Regions from separate parts of the Kocuria sp. KKT182 genome, predicted to be linked through region 1. Evidence: riboswitches for the same ligand, from Rfam matches in the RefSeq annotation. Region 1 holds a riboswitch; each other region holds the start of a gene.

The links. A riboswitch is a leader RNA that binds a small molecule or an ion and turns the genes downstream of it on or off. The one in region 1 is predicted to bind cyclic di-AMP.
Region 2: another riboswitch for cyclic di-AMP. It lies ahead of ACZ2G1_RS16930 (C40 family peptidase); the one in region 1 lies ahead of ACZ2G1_RS10610 (C40 family peptidase).
Region 3: another riboswitch for cyclic di-AMP. It lies ahead of ACZ2G1_RS13300 (C40 family peptidase); the one in region 1 lies ahead of ACZ2G1_RS10610 (C40 family peptidase).

What each region holds. Positions count from the first base shown of each region.
Region 1 covers NZ_CM145757.1:2,275,602-2,278,868, forward strand. The annotation lists gene lgt (prolipoprotein diacylglyceryl transferase) at 20-874, opposite strand; gene ACZ2G1_RS10610 (C40 family peptidase) at 1,009-1,668, opposite strand; cyclic di-AMP (ydaO/yuaA leader) riboswitch at 1,674-1,866, opposite strand; one part of gene ACZ2G1_RS10615 (IS5 family transposase) at 2,913-3,252, shown strand; one part of gene ACZ2G1_RS10615 (IS5 family transposase) at 3,252-3,267, shown strand, end outside.
Region 2 covers NZ_CM145757.1:3,646,721-3,649,987, reverse strand. The annotation lists gene ACZ2G1_RS16935 (C40 family peptidase) at 3-908, opposite strand; gene ACZ2G1_RS16930 (C40 family peptidase) at 1,181-1,846, opposite strand; cyclic di-AMP (ydaO/yuaA leader) riboswitch at 1,852-2,001, opposite strand; gene ACZ2G1_RS16925 (metal-dependent transcriptional regulator) at 2,360-3,046, opposite strand.
Region 3 covers NZ_CM145757.1:2,835,906-2,839,172, forward strand. The annotation lists gene ACZ2G1_RS13295 (DUF305 domain-containing protein) at 42-743, opposite strand; gene ACZ2G1_RS13300 (C40 family peptidase) at 1,062-1,703, opposite strand; cyclic di-AMP (ydaO/yuaA leader) riboswitch at 1,710-1,878, opposite strand; gene gnd (phosphogluconate dehydrogenase (NAD(+)-dependent, decarboxylating)) at 2,760-3,267, opposite strand, start outside.

The DNA.
Region 1 (3,267 bases):
GTGGTCTGCTCCGGTGGCCTCAGGTCGAGGGCGGTGCCGTCGCCTCCAGGCCGGTCCGGCGACGACGCATGGCGACGGCAATGAAAATGACAATGCCCAGCAGCACGAGACCCAGGGCAGTCCACACGTGCACCCGCAGACCCAGGACCATCAGGGCCGGGTCGATGCGCAGGAACAGCTCGATGAGCATCCGCCCGACCCCGTAGTGGATGAGGTAGAGGGCGAAGAGCCTCCCGCCGTCCAGACGGAACTTCCGGTCCAGCACCAGCAGCAGCACCACCCCGGCCAGGTTCCAGAGGGACTCGTAGAGGAAGGTGGGGTGGAAGAGGGTGTCGGCGGGTAACCCGGCGGGGAAGTTGGCGTTGGCGGGGTTGATCTCCAGGCCCCACGGCAGGGTCGTGGGGCGGCCGAAGAGCTCCTGGTTGAACCAGTTGCCCCACCGCCCGATCGCTTGGGCCAGCAGTAGCCCTGGAGCGGCGGCGTCGGCGAAGACCCACAGGGGGATGCCGTTGCGGCGGCACACCCACCACGCGGCCAGTGCCCCGAAGGCCACCGCCCCCATGATGCCCAGCCCACCCTCCCAGATCTTCAGGGCGTCCACGGGATTGGCGCCGGGGCCGAAGTAGCCGGCCGGGTTCGTGATGAGCACGTGGTAGACCCGGGCCCCGATGATCCCGATCGGGACCGCCCACATGACCACGTCCCACACGATCTCCGGATCCAGCCCGCGCGCTTTCCAGCGGCGCAGCGTCAGCCACATCGCCGCGGCGATCCCGGTCAGGATGGCCAAAGCGTAGGCGTGGATCGTCAACGGCCCGACCGAGAACCCCTGCCAGTCCGGGGATGGGATGCCCTGTCGGACGGGGACGGACATCAGGGCATGGATCGGGGAAGTGGCGCTCAGCAGCATGCGGGTTTCGCCTCGGCTCGTCGTGGGGTGGCAGATGGTGGAGGTCGTATGCCTCCGGACCGCCCGCGGCCGGTGCCGGCCGCGGCTGTGGGGTCGGGTCAGCGGTAGGTGTAGTAGCCGTCCAGGGGCATGTCGTTGACGGAGTGGACGAAGGTGCCCTGGGTGGGGTTCAGGGCAGAGATCATCTTGCCGCCGCCGATGTAGATGCCGATGTGGTTGCCTCCGCGCATGGAGACCAGATCCCCCGGCTGAGGGGCCGTGGTGGGAGTGGCTGCGGCGATCTGCTGGAAGCTGGTGCGGGGGATCTCGATGCCGTTCTGGGCGTAGGCCCACTTGGTGAAGCCGGAGCAGTCCCAGGCGCCGAAAGCGGTCCCACCCCAGACGTAGCCGGTGCCGGCTCCCTGCATCGCGGTGGCCACGATCCCGGAGGCGCCGGTGATCTCGGTGATGTCCGCCGACTGGGTGGACACCGTCGCGGTCGAAGCAGCCTGCTCGGGTGCCGCCGTGGCCTGGGAGGCGGTGGTGACGGTCTGCGGGGCGGCCACGGCCGGGGAGGCCGCCGAGGAATAGGTCGCCAGTGCGGAGGCGGGGGCCGCGTAGGCGGTGGCCGTGGCCGCGGGGACCTCGGCGTAGGCCTGGGCCGGAGCAATGGAGCCGATGAGTGCGGCACCGGCGGCGGCGGCGATCGTGGTGGTGCGCACCGCGTGCGAGGTGGTCTCGGCGCGGTGGCGGGCAGCGTTGTGCTTGAAAAGCGACATGGGTGAGTTCCTCCCTTTGCCTACGAGGTGAGCTGTCGGATGCGGGTGGGAGACACCCGGTCACTCCGGACGCATACGTCCTGGGCGACTTAACCCCAAGGCCCCGGATCACCGGGACCGAAAATGGTTCCCCCGCTTCTGCCAAGCGATTTCTCTTCAGGAACCTCGGGCACCGGCAGAATTCGGCGATGTGCACGAGGGCGCCGACCGGATCGATCATCGGCACAGACCGGATACTATCGGAGATAGTAGACAAGTGTTACACCCCGATAAAGACCGACATGGCGACCGTGCCGCAGGGCCGGCCACCCATTGGCGCAGGCCGCCGTAGCGCCACAACGATTGTGAGGCCAGGCGGAGGGGCAAGATCAATTTGGTCGCATGCATCGTCACTTACTTCGCGCATCCCCAGAGAGCTGCACCGACCGCACCGACGCACGCCTGTCCGCACACACCGTGCCGCATTGGCACCAGGACCGCCGCCGGCAACATATTTGCCCGGCACACCGATTCCGACGCCAGTCTTACTCGGCCGGCGCTCAAGACCTGCCAGAACGCATTCAACCCCCGCAACGAGGGGAGCGACAACCGCACGGAGAAGCATGCGCGCTGCCGGCCCCGGGCAGACCAACGAGGGATATGCGAACCCAGACGACCGTATACTATCTTCCGTAGTAAAAGCGGTCATCTGTTGAACCTCAGATCCTCGGAGAAGAAGGGTGGTGCCGGCATGGGCGGGACAGGCCTCGGGTCCTCCCCCGCCGATCCGGCTGGGACCTCTGCGTGGTTGGTCGCGGACAGGGATCTCAGCGAGGTCGATCCGCGGGGGTTACCCTCACAGATTCGTCGGATTAGGATCCTGGCCCCGGAGGCAGCGATCAGCTTTGCTTCGAGCTGCGCTATCGAGCTCGAGGCCGTCTGCGTGGGCCGGTTGAGCTGGGCCATCGACTACAACGGCAGCACCGGGTCCGGTGCGTCTTCTCGTCATAGACGAGGACTGACTGAATCCTTGAGGAGATCACACCATGGGTAGTGCCAAGAATTCCGGGCCGGCGAGGCAGGACCGTGCTGCCCTGCTCGAGGCGCACAGGGCCGCCGAAAACAAAGCGGCTCGCAAGCGGAAAATTCTTACGGGAACAGGTGCGGTTGCCGCCGTCGCCCTGGTCGGTTCCTTAGAGGTCATTTCATAATGAGTTCGACGTAGCCCTTGAGTGCTGACGGGGTCCTCGGTGACCCTGGTGGGCATGATGGGGGATCTCGTACCGGACTCGCTGTGGGAGCGAGTCGAGCCGTTGCTGCCACCACGCCCACCCCGGCGCCACCAGCACCCAGGGCGCAAGCCCGCCGATGACCGGACAGCTCTGGCCGGGATCGTGTTCGTGCTCAAGACCGGGCTCGGCTGGAACCAGCTGCCCCGGGACCTGCTCGGCGTCTCCGGAGTGACCTGCTGGCGGCGCATGAGGGACTGGACCGAGGCCGGAGTGTGGCCGGCGGTACACGAAGTGCTGTTGGCTGAGCTGCGCGCGGCCGGGGCACTGGACCTAGACCGGTGCGCTGTGGACGGCTCGCACGTGCGGGCCCTCAAAGGGGGGACCACAT
Region 2 (3,267 bases), 1.4 Mb from region 1:
GGTCAGCGCACGCGGACGTAGACGGGGCCGGAGCCCACGTTGACGCTGTCGATGACGGTCGTGCCGCCGTTCCAGCCGCCGTGGACGGCCTTGCCGCCACCGATGTAGACGCCGATGTGGGCCGCACCCATGCCGCCGTCGGCGTAGTAGACGAGGTCGCCCGGCTGCGCCTGGCCGGCGGAGACCTGCGTGCCGAGGCTCAGGTAGGAGGCCGGCCAGCCGTGGTGGTTGATGCCGGCGGCGCGCAGCGCGTTGGTGACGAGCGCGGTGCAGTCCTGGCCCACGCCGAGCTGGCCCATGGCGGCGGAGGAGATGGTCGCGCCCTTGCCGGAGGCCGAGCTCTGCGGGGTGACGGTGCGCTGGGCGGCCGGAGCGGCCTGCACGGCCGGCTTCGGGGCGGGCGCGGCGGCGGGCTTCGGGGCCGGAGCCGCCTGCACGGCCGGCTTCGGCGCGGCGACCGGTGCGGGCTTCGGGGCCGGCTTCGGGGCCGGCGCGGCGGCGGGCTTCGGGGCCGGAGCCGCCTGCACGGCCGGCTTCGGGGCGGCGACCGGTGCGGGCGCGGCGGCGGCCTTCGGCGCCGGAGCGGCCACGGCGGGAGCCGCGACGACCGGGGTCTCGACCTTCTGCCGCTCGGCCTTCTTCTCGACCTTCTTCTCGGACTTCCGGTCGGACTCGACCTTCTGCACGTGGGCGACGGGCTCGAGGGACACGGCGGGCGCCGCGGCGGGGGTGGCCGCGGCCACGGCGGACAGCGGGGCGTCGGCGGAGGCGTCCTGGGCCGGAGCGGCCTGCACGGAGACGGTGGTGGCGAGGGCCAGCCCGGAGAAGGCGGCCACGGCGGCCACGGTGCGGGCCTTGCCGGAGAAGAGCGAGCCGATGCCGTTCGAGGAGGTCAGATCACGGGTCATGAGGAGTTCAGACGACTTTCTTTCGGAGCCGGGCCTGCCGGAGGGCGCGGGTGACAGCACGGATCGCCCCGGGCAGTGCGCGGGGTGGGCCGGTGTCCGGCAGGGGTGCGTTCCGGGATCGGGAACGACGGCCGGCGAGCGGAGGAGGGGGCGCCGTCCGGTCGGACAGCAGGCACCGCCGGGAACCGGGAGAGCGGTTCTCGGCGTGCGGGGTGGGGGGGTGATCGGGTGCCGCCCGCGACGAGCGGGGTCGTCGCGGGCGGCGGACCGGATCAGAAGGTGTAGTAGCCGTCCAGCTGCATGGCGTTGACGGAGTGGACCTGGGTGCCCTGGGTCGGGTTGAGGGCGGAGATCATCTTGCCGCCGCCGATGTAGATGCCCACGTGGGCGCCGCCGTTCTGCGAGACGAGGTCACCGGGCTGCGGGTTGGCGGTGGGGGTGCCCGCCGCGAACTGGGACCAGGTGGTCCGGGGCAGGTCGATGCCGTTCTGGGCGAAGACCCACTGGGTGAAGCCGGAGCAGTCCCAGGCGCCGTAGGCGGTGCCGCCGTAGACGTAGCCCGCACCCTGCGCGGACATCGCGGTGCCCACGACGCCGCCGGCGGCCGGGGCGATCTCGGTGGTGGCGGTGGACTGCGGGGTGACGCTCGAGGTGGCGGCGGTCTGCTGCGGGGCCGGGGCCGGGGCCTCGTAGGCGGGAGCGGCGGGCTGCGCGGCGACCGGGGCCTGGTAGGTGTACGAGGAGTACTCGGCCAGCGAGGCGGAGGCCGGGGCCGAGTAGGCCGCGCCGGTCTCGACGGGAGCCTGGGCGAAGGCCTGGGCCGGGGCGACGGAGCCGATCATCGCGGCGCCGGCAGCGGCGGCGATGGTGGTGTTGCGCACGACGTGCGAGGTGGTCTCGGCACGGTGGCGGGCAGCGTTCAGCGTGAAAAGCGACATGGTTGAGTTCCTCCCTTTGCCTACGAGGTGAGCTGTCGGATTCGGGTGGGAGACACCCGGCCGCAGAACGCACGCGCTCTGACGACTTAACCCCAAGGACCCGGATCACCGGGACCGAAAGTGGTTCCCCCGCTTCTGCCAAGCAGTTTCTGTGTAGAGGCCACGGGCACCGGCAGAATTCGGCGATGTGCTCCGAGGGCGCCGATCCGACCAGTGATCGGCACGCGTTGAACAGTACATGACAGATTACGGAAGTGTCACGTTTTGATCACGACAGATAACAGCCGGACAACGCCGCGGGTCTCAATGAGTAGCTATTGAGAGGAAAGGTCGAATCAATTCGCACCTGTGACGAGCTGTGCAGTGTCTTCGAGCGCCCTGGGAATCCGCCTGTCACCAGGGAAGCCGCGCCTCCGGGGTCCGGCTCGGGCCGGACTGGCCGAAAGTGGCTTGTGAACGTCCCCACACCCGGGAAGAACCGTTCGCCGCCCCGCTCCGGGAGACGGCGGCGCCTCAGGGAGCGAGGACGCGGATGGCCGCGGCGGTGCGCAGGTCGATCTCCGCGGACCGCCCCGTGGCCGCCACCTCGATGCGCACGATCTGACCGTCCACCCGGGCCGTGACCTCCGCCCCGGTGAGCACTCCCACGTCGCTCAGCACGCCCAGGAGGTCCGCGTCCGCCTGGACCACCTCCGGCAGCAGCGCCACGGTGTGCGACCCGTCCGGGTCGTGGCGGGCGGCGTCGAGCAGGGAGGGGTGCGCCGCTGCGGGGCTCTCTTCGACCCCGAGGGCGGCCAGACCGGGGATCGGCGTGCCGTACGGCGAGTACCGGGGGCTGTGCAGCAGGTCCACGAGCCGCCGCTCGACCTGCTCGCTCATCACGTGCTCCCACCGGCACGCCTCGTCGTGCACCTGGGCGAGGTCCAGGCCGATGACGTCGGCGAGCAGCCGCTCCGCCAGCCGGTGCTTGCGCATCACCTGCACCGCACGCTCACGGCCGGCAGGGGTGAGCAGCAGCGACCGGTCCTGGCCCACCGTCAGCAGCCCGTCCCGCTCCATCCTGGACACCGTCTGCGAGACCGTGGGCCCGGAGTGGTCGAGGCGCTCGACGATCCGCGCCCGCATCGGCGTGATCCCCTCCTCCTCGAGCTCGAGGACGGTCCGCAGGTACATCTCCGTGGTGTCGATCAGGTCGCTCATGCCTCAGTCATCCTTCGTCCGGCCGTCCCGGCCCGGGGATCCCGCCCGGTCCGGTCTTCCCGCACGAGCTTAGTGCGCGAGCCCTCCGGCCGCCCGGAGGGAGGAGGCGCCCGCGGGGCCCGCCGTCCGCGGGTGGGGCAGAATGGGCCGAGTCGCGAACGGCGCGAGCGGCCTCCGCGGCGGCCGTGCCCGTCGCGCACCACCCGCCGCACGTCACCCAC
Region 3 (3,267 bases), 560 kb from region 1:
GGCCCGTTCCAGTAGGTGACGGCTCAGCTCGTGGTCCTGGATCAGGCCGCGAACCACTCCTCCAACCAGCCCTGCATGAGCTCGATCTCGGCCTGCTGGTCCTCGATCATCTTCTCCGCCATGGCTCGCAGCTCGGGGTCGGTGCCCATCTGCAGCTCCATCTCGGCCATCTCGAGGGCCATCTGGTGGTGGGCGATCATCTCTTCGAGGAAGGCCTGGTCGAAATCATCCCCGGACAGTTTCGCCAGCTCCTCCAGGCTCATGCCGTCCATGCCGTCCATGCCGTCCATCTCGCCCATCATGGCGCCCTGCATGTCGGCATTCATGCTCTGACCATGGCCGCCATGGCCATGGCCATGGCCGTGGTGCCCGTGTCCGTGGTGGTGGCCGTGTCCGTGGTGGTGGTGCCCCGGAGTGTTCTCGGCGGCCAGCCGTTGGGCCGCTGCTTCCAGTTGCTGGATCTCCTCGGTCTGGGCCTCGATGATCTTCTCCGCCAAGTCACGGATCTCGGGACGCTCGGACTTCTGCAGGGCCAGCTCGGCCATGTCGGTGGCACCCTGGTGGTGGGGGACCATCATCACGGCGAAATGGCGGTCGTGGTTCATGTGCCGCTCAGCGCCCGTCTGTGCGGAGGCGGAGGCAGGCTGGTGCGTCGGGGAGGCGACCGCCGCGGTCGCCCCGGCACCGCTGAGGGCCAGCGCCAGGACCGTCCCAGCGGCCAGGTGCTTGAACGTCGACGTCATGACGAACCTCTCCTTCGCAGCAGCCCGTGCTGGGCCTGCACATCGTGGTGTTTGCTCTGCTCAGCCCCGGGTCGAGGCGGACCGATCCGTCCACGGTAGCCCCGCCGTGGTCGCTTTCTGCGGGCTAGGAGGGCTGGGCGGTAGATCTTCACTGAACCTTCAAGAGCGGGCCCATCCGTCGGTCAGCTCGGGGCGTTCCCCGGCGGTGGCCTGATGCAGGCATCTCAGGTTCTGACCGACCGATCCTGGATGCTGATCAGGTGGGAGGCACACCCGCCGCCCGCCACGAGCGGCATTCGTGGCGGGCGGCGTCCCGGCTCAGCGGAAAGTGACGTAGCCGACCGTCGGCATGGCATTCACGCTGTGCACGAAGGTGCCCTGGGTGGGGTTCAGCGCGGAGATCATCTTGCCGCCACCGAGGTAGATCCCGATGTGGGCCCCGCCGTTCTGGACGACGAGGTCGCCGGGCTGCGGGTCAGTGGTCGGGGTACCGGCCGCCCACTGCTGCTGGCTGGTGCGGGGGAGGTCGATGCCCTGCTGGGCGTAGACCCACTGGGTGAAACCGGAGCAGTCCCAGGCGCCGAAGTCCGTGCCGCCCCAGACGTAGCCGGTGCCCACACCCTGCATCGCGGTGCCGACAATGCCGCCGGCCGCAGCGGAGGTGGCGGAGATCTCGGAAATGTCCGAGGACTGGGGGGACAGACTCGAAGTGGCCGCCCCAGCGGCCGGCAGGCTCGCCGTCTGCACGGTGACGGGGGCCTGGGAAGCGGCCGGAGCCGGGGAGGTCGCGGGGGTCGAGTATGCGGTGCCGGACGTGGCGGGGGCTTCGGCATAGGCCTGAGCCGGGGCGACGGAGCCGATCACCGCCGCGCCGACAGCGGCGGCCAGGGTCGTGGTGCGCACCAGGTGCGAGGGGGTCTGGGCGCGGTGGCGGGCAGAGCTACGCGTGAAGAAAGCCATGAATGAGGGTCCTCCTTTTGCCTACGAGGTGAGCTGTCGGGTTCGGGTGGGAGGCACCCGGCCGCCGAGCCTGCAGCTCCGGCGGCTTCACCCCAAGGTCCGGGTGCGGACCGGGTATGGTTCCCCCGCTTCTGCCAAGTCATTTCTGTGATGGGGACCCCGGCTGCCGGCAGAATTCGGCGAAGCACCCGGGGAAGCCGATGAGATCAGCCAACGGCACGCAGAGGACACTAGCGCCTAGATAACGAAAAGGTCACATTCCCTGTGGTACCGGGAAAAGGCTTGCCCCGGCCTCGCACGATCGCCGGCGAACCGGTGGGTAGCCCACCACGCCTGGGGCACATTCGTTCCGGCGGGGGGCGCCGCCAGCTACCTTCCTCCCGGTGCCACCACTCATCGGGACCGCCCCGGGGAGGCTCTGACCTGCGGCATCGCGCCGATGAGCGCGGTGGCAGCTCGGATCCGCTGCCCCTCACTACCCGTGGAATCCTTCGGCCTGCGCCCGGTGCGGGGGAAGGTGAACCCCCGGGGGAGCTTCAGCGTCCCTCAAGGGTGTTCTCGGATTTTTTTACGGAACCGCCCAGCATTGCTTGGGGGAGTGAGCTGTTTTCTTCATGAAATCTTCATATCCAAGGGTGTCGAACAGGTGAGAAGAGCTGTTTTCTTCACGAGATCTTGAAATTCATCCGGGTCCATGTATCGGACCGGTAGATCAATGGCCCGGTGCGAGGGGAATAATTAGGCGGGTCCTTCGCTGTCGTTGGTGAGGCCAGGGTGGTCAGCGGCGGAGCCACTGGGCTGCCGGCTGCCACGTGGCTGGGCCGATCAGTATTCCGGGGCCGATTGTGGACGCCGGGCGGTGCCGTCACCGCTGCCTCGATCGTGGTCACGGGCGGTTGATCCGCGATCCCCTCGCCCCGCAGGCGTTCCTCGACAAGGCCGGCACCGGGCGGGAGCAGTGCCGACCGTGGTGACCGTGCGGATCGGCATGGCGCAGGCCTTGCAGAGGGGTGAGGGTGGCCGCTTCCGGGCCGTTGGCGGCGGGGACGGTCGGACCTACTGCTCGGCGGGGTGGGCCGGCTCCTCGCCGGGTGCGGCCTCGACGTGCTCTGGGCCCGCGGCCACGTCGCGGACCGTGTGGCCTCCGAACTGGTTGCGCATCGCCGTGATCATCTTCATCGCCGGGGCCTGGTCCTGCCGGGAGGCGAACCGGGCGAAGAGGGCGCTGGAGATGGTCGGCACCGGGACCGCGAGGTCCAGGGCGGCCTCCACCGTCCAGCGGCCTTCGCCGGAGTCCTCGGCGTAGCCGGCGAGCCGGTCCAGGTGCTCGTCCTCGTTGAGCGCGTTCACCGCCAGGTCCAGCAGCCAGGACTTGATCACCGATCCCTCGCGCCAGGAGTTGAAGGTCTCCCGTACCGAGCGGACGTGACCGGCGGCCTCGAGCAGTTCCCAGCCCTCGGCGTAGGCCTGCATGATCGCGTATTCGATGCCGTTGTGGACCATCTTCGCGAAGTGACCCGCACCGTGCTCGCCGGCGTGGACGAAGCCGAACTCGCCGGCGGGT